DNA from 2 places in the Senegalia sp. (in: firmicutes) genome. Region 2 is predicted to be linked to the other one. Evidence: predicted binding sites of a transcription regulator. Region 2 holds the regulator's gene; the other holds the start of a gene.
The links. Region 2 encodes LexA, which represses DNA repair genes until DNA is damaged. Its sites were predicted from a motif close to CNAACANNTGTTNG; they were not measured.
Positions count from the first base shown of each region.

Region 1 (5,642 bases), on a different contig from region 2:
TACTTATGGCAACACATGCAAAAGATATTGTGGATATAATGAAAAAAAGAGTAATAGCTTTATCAGATGGTAAAGTAACTAAAGATGATAAAAGAGGTGTGTATGATTATGAATCTTAGATCTATTGGATACACTCTAAAACAAGGATTTCAAGGAATATGGCGTAATAGGATGATGAGTCTTGCATCAATTGGATCAGTAACATCCACTTTAATTATATTAGGTATTATTTTAATTTTAGTCTTGAATGTAAACAATCTTTCTGTTATGCTAAAACAAGAATTTGATGAAATAGAAGTTTTTATATCTCAAGAAGCAACAGATGAAGAAAAAACTCAATTAGAAAATGATTTGAAAAATACAGATGGTATTTCTAATGTAAAATATAAATCCAAAGAAGAAGCTTTAAATTCTATGCAAAAACAATGGAAAGATAACTCTTATCTTTTAGACGATTTAGAGGAAAATCCATTTCCAGATTCATTCATATTAAGGATAGACAACCTTGAAAATTCAGAGAAAATAGTAAATAGCATAAAAAACAAAGAAGGTATAGAAGATATAAAGTATTATAGAGATATTATAGAAAGAACTGTTACTATAGCAAATATAGTAAGAACTGGTGGCTTAATTGTAATAGCCATACTTATATTAATATCAATATTTATAATTTCAAATACTATTAAGATAACCGTAGCAGCAAGACAAAAAGAAATAAACATAATGAAATATGTAGGAGCTACAAATGGTTTTATTAGAGGACCATTTATAGTAGAAGGTATACTACTTGGAATTTTTGGTTCTATCGTTTCAATAGCCCTTATAGGTTATGGATATAAATATTTATTTGACATGGCTAGTCAAAAATTGTATGTTTTTGCAACTGTATATATGATACCTTATTATCAAATATTAAATGATATAATAATAATGTTTGTATCTATTGGGGTTGGAATCGGCGTTATTGGCAGTGTTATATCACTTAGAAGATTTTTAAAGGTTTAAGGAGGAAATTATTTTGAAAAAAGGGAAGTTGTTATCTTTTTTGCTTGCAAGTATAATTTTTCTGAATGTAGGATTTGCTTATGCAGGGGATGTAGATGAACTAAAAGAAAAACAAAAAGAAGTAGAAACTAAATTAAAAGATACAAAAGAAAAAATGAAAGAAAAAGAAAGTGAAATGTCTGAGGTTGAAAAAGAAATTAAGAAGCTTGATAATGAAATAAATAAAGCAGCTGAAGAAATCAAAAAAGTAGAAGATAGAATTTTAGGTGTAGAGGAAGATATAGTTACAACTGAAAGTGAATTAGAAGAAGCACAAGGTAAGATTGATGAAAAAAATGAAGTATTAAGTGCAAGACTTAGAACTATGTACAAAAATGGAAATGTAAGCTACTTAGAAGTGATTTTGGGAGCTGAAGACTTTACAGATTTTATCAGTAGATTAGATTTAGTTCAAAAGATTGCAGATCAAGATGTTTCTTTACTTAAATTTATGCAAGATCAAAGGGAAATAATAGAAGATAAGAAAAAAGAATTAGAAACTAAGAAAAGATTATTAGCTCATCAAAAGCAACAAGTCAACAAACAAAGAGAAAAACTTTCCTTAGCTAATAGATCAAAAACAGAAGAAATGAAAAAGTTAGAAAAAGATCATAAAAGCTTAGAAAAATTAGAAGATGATATAAATAAGGAAGCAGATAAGACAACAAATGAAATACAAAAGTTACAAAGTCCTAATGCTGTTTATGTAGGAGGAGAGTATACTTGGCCAGTGCCTGGAAAGTATAAAGTAACTTCACCTTTTGGATACAGAACACATCCTATAAGTGGGTCTAAAAAGTTACATACTGGTATAGATATTGGTTATGGTGGACAATATGGTACTACAGTAGTAGCAGCTAATAGTGGAAAGGTAATATTTGCAGGTGGAAAAGGTGGATATGGTAATTCAATTATGATTGACCATGGTGGTAAGATTGTAACTTTATATGCTCACAACCAATCTTTACTTGTAAGTGTAGGACAAAATGTAAAAAAAGGTCAACCGATTGCACGTGGCGGTAGCTCAGGAAACTCTACAGGACCACATCTTCATTTTGAGGTAAGAGTTAATGGGCAGTATGTAAATCCTTTATCATATTTAAAATAAGAATAAGACAGAGTCAATCATTATTATATTATATGATACTCTGTCTTTTATTTATGAAAACGAATAGTTAAATTGAAATGGTAAAAGCTAAATGGTATAATATGATAGTGATTTTAATAAACTTTATAGTATGATGATTAAGTGGAGGTGAGTCGAATGATTTCAAAGAAAAAAGCTATGATTATTGGTGTGATATTAATTTTATTAACAGCTACAGGTACTCTTATATTAGATAATGTAGTTCAACTTACTATAGGTTCGAAAATAATAATGCCTAAAAGTCAATTGGATAGTTCTAGTAAAATAGCATATATGAAAAATTATATAGATGAGAATTATTTAAATGAAGTAACAAGTGAAGAGCTTACTGATGGTCAGTTAAAAGGTTTGTTTGAGGGGCTAGAAGATCCATATTCTGTCTATATGAATAAAGAAGAATTTTCTGATTTCATGGATCAAACAGAAGGTAGTTATGGAGGAGTAGGAATAATAGTTACACCAGGAGAAGATGGTTTTATAACTGTTGTATCACCTATAGAAGATACACCAGGAGAAAAAGCTGGTATAAAACCAGGAGATAAAATAATTAAAGTAGATAACAAGGAATTCACAGCAGACACAATGGATAAAGCAGTGGATATTATGAAAGGTGAACCTGGAACAGATGTCACTCTTACAATTTTAAGAACAAAGGAAGATGAAAGTTCAGAGGAAATTGAAGTTAAATTAACTAGAAAAGAAATAAGACTTAAAAGTGTGAAATCAGAAATGTTAGAAGATAAGATTGGTTATATTAGAATAATACAATTTGATGAATTAGTATATGATGATTTTAAAAAGCATTTAGATAGTTTAAAAGAAAAAGGGATGGAATCTTTAATTATAGATTTGAGAAATAATCCTGGTGGACTGCTTAAACAAACAGCTGATATAGCAGATTTACTTATAGGAAAATCAAATATAGTTTATACTGAAACTAAAAATGGAGAAAAAGAATATTTTAAATCTGATGAAGAAAAATTAGACCTTCCATTAACTGTTTTAGTAAATGAAGGAAGTGCTTCGGCTTCTGAGATATTATCTGGAGCTATAAAAGATACTAAAACAGGTACTCTTATAGGAACTAAAACATTTGGAAAAGGTATAGTACAAAGAATTGAGCAATTAAGTGATGGATCAGGATTTAAACTCACTGTTTCTGAATACTTTACTCCAAATGGAACAAATATACACGGAAAAGGTATAGAGCCTAATATTGAAATAAAATTACCAGAAGATGTTCAAGGTGGTATAGAAAATTTAGAAAAAGACATACAATTAAAAAAAGCAATAGAAGTATTAAAAGAAAAGATGTAGGCTATTAGCCTATATCTTTTTTAAAGTTTTATATTCTTTATAATGGGGCATAAATAGTAATAGATGTATTGACTTAATTTGAAAAAAGCAATATAATAACAACGAACAATTGTTCCTTAAAATACTTGAGGTGATAAATAAAATGAATAAATTTAAAATAAGTTCTGAATTTGAGCCTAGAGGCGATCAACCTAAGGCTATAGATAAATTAACAAAAGGATTAAAGGATGGCAAAAAATTTCAAACCTTACTCGGAGTTACAGGTTCAGGTAAAACATTTACTATGGCAAACATTATAGAAAATGTTCAAAAACCTACACTTGTAATAGCACACAATAAAACACTTGCAGCTCAACTTGCATCTGAATTTGGAGAGTTTTTTCCTGATAGTGCAGTAGAATATTTTGTAAGTTTTTATGATTATTATCAACCAGAAGCCTATGTGCCAGGCAGTGATACTTATATTCAAAAAGATGCTTCTATAAATGATGAAATAAATAAACTTAGACATTCTGCTACAGCTAGTTTATTTGAGAGAAAAGATGTAATAATAGTTGCATCAGTATCTTGTATATATGGATTAGGAGATCCTATTGATTATGAAAAATTATCACTTTCATTGCGTCCTGGAATGATGAAGGATAGGGAAGAAGTTATAAAAAAATTAGTTGATATACAATATGAAAGAAATGATATAAATTTTGTTAGGGGTACATTTAGAGTACGTGGAGATATTATTGAGATATTTCCAGCTTCTTCTACGGAAAATGCTATAAGGGTAGAGTTTTTTGGAGATGAAATAGATAGGATAACAGAAGTAAATTCATTAACTGGAGAAATAATAGGAAGAAGAAATCATATTTCAATATTTCCTGCATCTCACTTTGCCACTTCACAAGATAAAATTGATAAAGCTATCGTTGGGATAGAAAAGGAATTAGAAGAAAGATTAAAGGAACTTAGAAATGAAGATAAATTGTTAGAAGCACAAAGATTAGAGCAAAGAACTATGTATGATATAGAAATGCTCAGAGAAATGGGATATTGTAATGGAATAGAAAACTATTCTAGACATCTAAGTGATAGAGCACCTGGAAGTAAACCTTATACTTTGATAGATTATTTTCCAGATGATTTTTTAATGGTAGTAGATGAATCCCATGTTAGTATACCTCAAATTAGAGGAATGTATGCAGGTGATAGATCAAGGAAGCAAACTTTGGTAGATCATGGTTTTAGATTACCTTCTGCACTTGATAATAGACCCCTAAATTTTGAAGAATTTGAAAGTCATATAAATCAAATGGTCTTTGTAAGTGCTACACCAAGTCAATATGAAGCAGAGCATTCGGAGCAAATAGTAGAACAAATCATAAGACCTACAGGACTTCTTGACCCATTAATAGAAATAAGGCCTACAGAAAATCAAATAGATAATTTAATAAAAGAAATAAATATAAGAATAGAAAGAAATGAAAGAGTACTAATAACAACGCTCACCAAAAAAATGAGTGAAGATTTAACAGATTATTTAAAAGAAATAGGAATAAAGGTCACATACCTTCATTCTGATATCAAAACCATAGAAAGAATGGGTATAATACGTGATTTAAGACTTGGAAAATTTGATGTATTGATAGGTATAAACTTACTTAGGGAAGGCTTGGACCTACCAGAAGTTTCACTTATAGCTATTTTAGATGCAGATAAGGAAGGTTTTTTAAGATCAGAAACAGCTATGATACAAACAGTAGGAAGAGCTGCAAGAAATTCAGATGGAAGAGTTATAATGTATGCTGATAAAATAACTAATTCTATGAATAGAACAATATCTGAAACTAATAGAAGAAGAAGCATACAAACTAAATACAATGAAGAACATGATATTACACCTACAACAATTAAGAAATCTATAAGGGATGTAATAGAAGCTACAAAAGTTTCAGAAGATGAAGATGGATATAATGCAAATAAAATGAGCAAAGAAGAAATAGAAAATATGATTATATCTATAGAAGCAGAAATGATGGAAGCAGCAGAAAACTTACAGTTTGAAAGAGCAGCAGAGCTAAGAGATAAAATAACAGAACTTAATAAAAAATTAGATGAATAATTAAGTTTTGTCCTTAATAGA
Region 1 is NZ_JBQCYD010000011.1:25,735-31,376, forward strand. Features, by position in the region: gene ftsE (cell division ATP-binding protein FtsE) at 1-119, shown strand, start outside; gene ftsX (permease-like cell division protein FtsX) at 109-1,005, shown strand; gene ACTHUW_RS04425 (murein hydrolase activator EnvC family protein) at 1,019-2,152, shown strand; gene ACTHUW_RS04430 (S41 family peptidase) at 2,309-3,508, shown strand; gene uvrB (excinuclease ABC subunit UvrB) at 3,651-5,621, shown strand.
Region 1: uvrB (excinuclease ABC subunit UvrB) is a predicted target of LexA. The motif match lies at 3,611-3,624, and genes of this name have one in related genera.

Region 2 (5,642 bases):
TATCCCTATTGTTTTAGAGGATTTTTTAAACTATTTAGACACTATTAAAGGCAAATCAAAAAACACTATAAAAGAATATTATTATGATCTCAGAACATTTTTAAGATTCATTAAAAAGAGATATGAATTAGTAGATAAAGATATAGAGTTTAACGACATAGACATTAGTGATTTAGATATAGCGATAATAAGAAAGATAAATTTACAAGATTTGTTTTCTTATATTTCCTTTGTAGATAAAAAAAGAAATAACTCTACAAACACTCGTGCACGTAAAATTGCAAGTATTAGATCTTTTTTTAAATACTTACATAATATAGTTGAATTAGTAGATGTAAACCCAACTATAAATTTAGAAACACCTAAATTAACTCAAAGACATCCCTCTTACCTTACTCTTGATGAATCACTTGAATTAATAGAAAATATCGAAGGTGAATTCAAAGTTAGAGATTATGCTATAATAATGATATTTTTAAATTGCGGCCTTAGGCTTTCAGAACTTGTTAGCATCAATATAGATAAAATAAAAAATGATACTTTAACAGTTATAGGTAAGGGAGATAAAGAAAGAACCATATATTTAAATGAAAGTTCCCTAAGAGCAATAAATGAATATTTAAAAATAAGACCAAATGAAAATATAAAAGATAAAAAAGCTTTATTCTTAAGTAAAAGAAAAAATAGATTGAGTGTACGTGCAGTTCAACATTTAGTTAAAAAACATTTAAAAAATGCAGGGCTTGATACAGATGACCTATCAACTCATAAATTACGTCACACTGCAGCTACTTTGATGTATAAGCATGGTAATGTAGATATAAGAGCCTTACAACAGATATTAGGCCATTCTAGTGTATCTACTACTCAGATATACACTCACTTAGATGATGATAAATTAAGAGAAGCCGTAAAAAGTAATCCCCTATCTAAAAATACCAAGAGATTTTAATCTCTTGGTATTTTTAGAATATCTCCTGGCTTTATCCATTCATTTTCTATATCATTTACTTCTCTAATTTCATAAACTATTTTTCTTATATCTTCTCCATTGGGATTATTCTCCTTAGCAATATTCCATATACTATCACCCTTTTGTACAAACACCTTATTGTAATCCTTATATGTATCACTAGCAAAAACTATTCCTAAAACATTATTTAATAGTAAAGCAAGTACTAATGTAATTACTGATAAAAACATTGTAAACCTAACCCTATTTACTATAACTATTTTTTTATTATGCATTTTAAGCCCTCCTCGAACGTTAGTTCCTTATATTAACTTAATTATAGCAGAACGCACGTTCTTTGTCAACATAAAGTCGAACGAATGTTTGATAAAATTTATGTCTTGTGGTATAATAAATTAAAATTGACATTGTGAGGTGCTATATATGTATGAAGAACTATCAACTAAACAAAGTAATATATTAAAATTCATAAAAAAAGAAATTATGCAAAAAGGTTATCCACCATCTGTAAGAGAAATTTGCAAGGCTGTAGGATTAAAGTCAACTTCAACTGTACATGGACATTTATCTCGCTTAGAAAAAAAGGGTTATTTAAGACGTGATGCTACTAAACCAAGAGCAATAGAAGTCTTAGATAGTAAAAATGAAAATATTTTTAGTAGAAAAGAAATAATAGAGGTGCCAATAATAGGAAAAGTTACAGCAGGTATCCCTATATTAGCTACTGAAAATATAGAAGATACTTTCCCACTTTCTATAGATATAGTAAAGAATGATACAGTTTTTATGCTTTCAGTAAGCGGCGAAAGTATGAAAGATGCTGGTATATTAGATGGTGATTATGTACTAGTTAAACAGCAAAACACTGCAGAAAATGGAGATATTGTAGTTGCTTTAATAGAAGATGAAGCTACTATTAAAAGATATTTTATAGAAAAAGACCATATCAGATTACAACCAGAAAACTCTAGTATGGATCCTATAATAGTAACTGATGTCTCTATTCTTGGAAAAATAAGAGGAGTATTTAGAACTATAGATTAAAGGCCAAAGAAGGCCTTTTTTATTATATTAATTTTTCTTTTTCAAATTGAGCTAATACATTCATAAGAGCATATTTACTATGGTAATAATTCAGTCCTCCTTGAAAATAAACTACATAAGGTTTTCTTATAGGGGCATCAGCACTTAGCTCTATAGAAGAGCCTTCTATAAATGCTCCTGATGCCATAATTACTTTATCTTCATAACCAGGCATATGCCAAGGCTCTAATCTAACATGAGAGTCTACTGGAGAGGAAGATTGTATGGACCTGCAAAATTCAACTACCTTTTTTTCATCTTCCATCTTAATTGCTTGAATTATATCACCTCTCTTATCTTCCACATCAGGTATTATTTCATAACCTAAGTCTTTAAAAACCCTACCTATAAGTAGAGCACTTTTAAGAGATTCCTTTACTATCATAGGTGCTAAGAAAAATCCTTGTAAAGTATTTCTAGTAGTTCCAAAAGTAAGACCACAATCTTTACCTACGCCAGGAGCAGTGCTTCTATTAGCAATTCTTTTAACTAAATCACTTCTACCAACTATATATCCACCTGTTAAGGCTAATCCTCCACCTGGATTTTTAATTAAAGAACCAGCTATAATATCAGCTCCTACTTCAATAGGTTCTTGAGTATCAACAAACTCACCATAACAATTATCTACCATGCAAATTATATCTTCTCTGACTCCCTTTATCTTTTTTATAATATACTTTATCTCATTTATAGTAAGAGCCTTTCTAAAGCTATACCCTGTAGATCTTTGTATTAATACAATTTTAGTTTTATCAGATATGCTTTTTATTAAATTGTTAATATCCACACTATTATCACTTTTTAATTCGATTTCTTTATATCTTATTCCTCTTTCTAATAATGTTCCAGGTTCATCCCCTTCAGTCCCGATCACTTTTAATAAAGTATCATAGGGACTACCCACAGCAGATATAAGTTCATCTCCTTCTAATAATATCCCTGATAGTGTAAGAGATAAAGCATGAGTGCCAGAAACTATAGTTGGTCTTACTATTGCATCTTCAGCACAGAAAACTCTTTTATAAATATCTTCAACTTTATCCCTGCCTATATCACCATAGCCATAGCCTGTAGTCCAATTAAAATTTGTAGAATCTAAACGTTCTTCTTGCATAGCATTTAATACTTTAATTTGATTGTATTCACTTATTTCATCAATTTCAATAAATCTACCTTTTAATTTATCTTCAGCATTTTTAACCTTTATAATTATATCTTTGCTTATATTTTGTTTACATAATATTTTTTCTGTTAACTCATTCATAATTTCACCTTCTTAGAGTATTTAAAAAATTAAAAAGCATTCTATCCGAAGAAGAATACTTTTTAATCAATTATAGTATTACTTTTCTGTTAAATCAACATTTTTTGCTGGTATCATAGTAGATATAGCATGCTTATAAATAATATTTTGAGTCCCTTCATTTTCTAAGGCAATAGTATAATTATCAAAGCCTTTTACTATACCTTTGAGCTGAAAACCATTTACTAAAAAAAGTGTTACTGGAACGTGTGCTTTTCTTAACTTATTTAGAAATACATCTTGCAGATTAATGTTGCTTTTCATAAGCTATACACTCCTTAACAAATTTTTATTTATAACAGAAACCATAGTTTCAATTATATCATTTTCGCTTTCAAAATCTACTTTATTTAACCAATTAATTCTCTCATCTTTCTTAAACCATGTAATTTGTCTTTTAGCAAACCTTCTGGTATCTCGTTTTAAAAGTTCTATAGCTTCTTTTAAACTATATTTACCTTCTAAATACCCTATAATTTCTTTATACCCCAAACCTTGCATAGAAATTAAAGATTTATCATATCCCATATCTAATAAACTTTTAACTTCTTCAACCAATCCATCTTCTAACATTATATCTACCCTTTTATTGATTCTTTCATATAGTTTATCTCTATTCATAGTTATTCCAAATATAATTAAATTAAAATCAGTGTTTGGTTTTCTAAAATCATCGTAACTATCACTCATTGCTTTACCAGTCTCATAAAAAATTTCAAGTGCTCTAACTATTCTTTTAGTATCATTTTCATGTATTCTAATATATGATTTGTAATCAACTTCTTTTAATAAGTCATGTATATACTTGTTACCATGTTGTTTTGCCAAATCATAGTATTTATCTCTTAATTCATTATTGGATATAGCTTTTTTAAAATCTAAATCATATACTAATGAATTAATATATAATCCAGTTCCTCCAACTACAAGAGGTAATTTATTTCTTAAATAAATATCATCAATATATTTATAAGCATTATTTTTAAAATCAGAAACACTATATTCTTCATTAGGATATTTTTCATCAATCATATGATGATTTATATCATTCATTTCCTGTTTAGAAACTTTAGCAGTACCTATATCCATGTATTTATATATTTGCATAGAATCGGCAGAAATTATCTCTGCATTAATTTTTTTAGCTAAGTCTATAGATATAGAAGTCTTACCAGAAGCAGTTGGTCCTACTATAATTATTAAATCTTTTTTCATAAAATCATCCTTAAATTATTGTATTCTTTTAAACATCTTTTCAATTTCATATCTAGTTATTTTAATTGTAATAGGTCTCCCATGAGGACATGTAAATGGATTGTTACACTTTTTTAGGTCACTTATCAAGTTGTTTATTTCAATATCACCTAAAAAATCACCTGCTTTGATTGCATTTGTACAAGCCATTTTTATTATCTTCTCTACCCTTAATTCATATTTATTACTTAAATCATTATTTAAATTATCCAAAATATCAATAAACAAATCGTTATCATTAGGTAATCCAAATAACATAGGAACACCTCTTAAAAGTATACTATTATGACCAAAATCAGATATATCAAAGCCTAAACTTGTAAATAAATCCATGCTTTCTTTAACTAGTTCATAATCATAGTGATTTAAATTAATAGTTCTAGCTACAAGCAAAGGTTGAACTACAACTTCTTCTTTTTGAAATTGTGTTCTAAATTTTTCATACATAACTCTTTCGTGAGCTGCATGTTGATCTATCATATACATAGAATTATTAATTTTATCTTCTCCAATTATATAAGTATTAAATATCCTACCTACTATATTTAAATCAGGGAATATTTTAGAAACTTTTTGTTCTTGTTTTTCCTCATGCTTTTCTTTATTATAATCTTTTTTTTCTTTAGTATAATTATTATTGAATTTATCACTATCATTATTTAAGTTTTCATTTACTAAGTCTATATTCTTTTCTTTTTTTCCCTTATAGAGTGTATTATTTATATTTATATTTTCTTTTGTATTGTCATCTATTATATCTATAATATTTTCTTGTTTTTCTTCATTCTTCTTTTTATTAAAGTTTATTTTAGGTATTAAATTTTTTTCTAGTAATTTTTCTCTGATTATGTTTTTAATTATAGATATAATTTCTAAATCATTATTGAATCTAACTTCAATTTTTGAAGGGTGGACATTTACATCTATATTTTTAGGATCTATATTAATATATAAATAAGTTATTGGATATCTGTTAACAGTAATAAGAGAGCTATATGCATCCTCAATAGCTTGTGATAATGATAT
Region 2 is NZ_JBQCYD010000014.1:81-5,722, forward strand. Features, by position in the region: gene ACTHUW_RS05215 (tyrosine recombinase XerC) at 1-952, shown strand, start outside; gene ACTHUW_RS05220 (LysM peptidoglycan-binding domain-containing protein) at 949-1,248, opposite strand; gene lexA (transcriptional repressor LexA) at 1,397-2,017, shown strand; gene ACTHUW_RS05230 (methionine gamma-lyase family protein) at 2,040-3,323, opposite strand; gene hfq (RNA chaperone Hfq) at 3,402-3,626, opposite strand; gene miaA (tRNA (adenosine(37)-N6)-dimethylallyltransferase MiaA) at 3,630-4,577, opposite strand; gene mutL (DNA mismatch repair endonuclease MutL) at 4,593-5,642, opposite strand, start outside.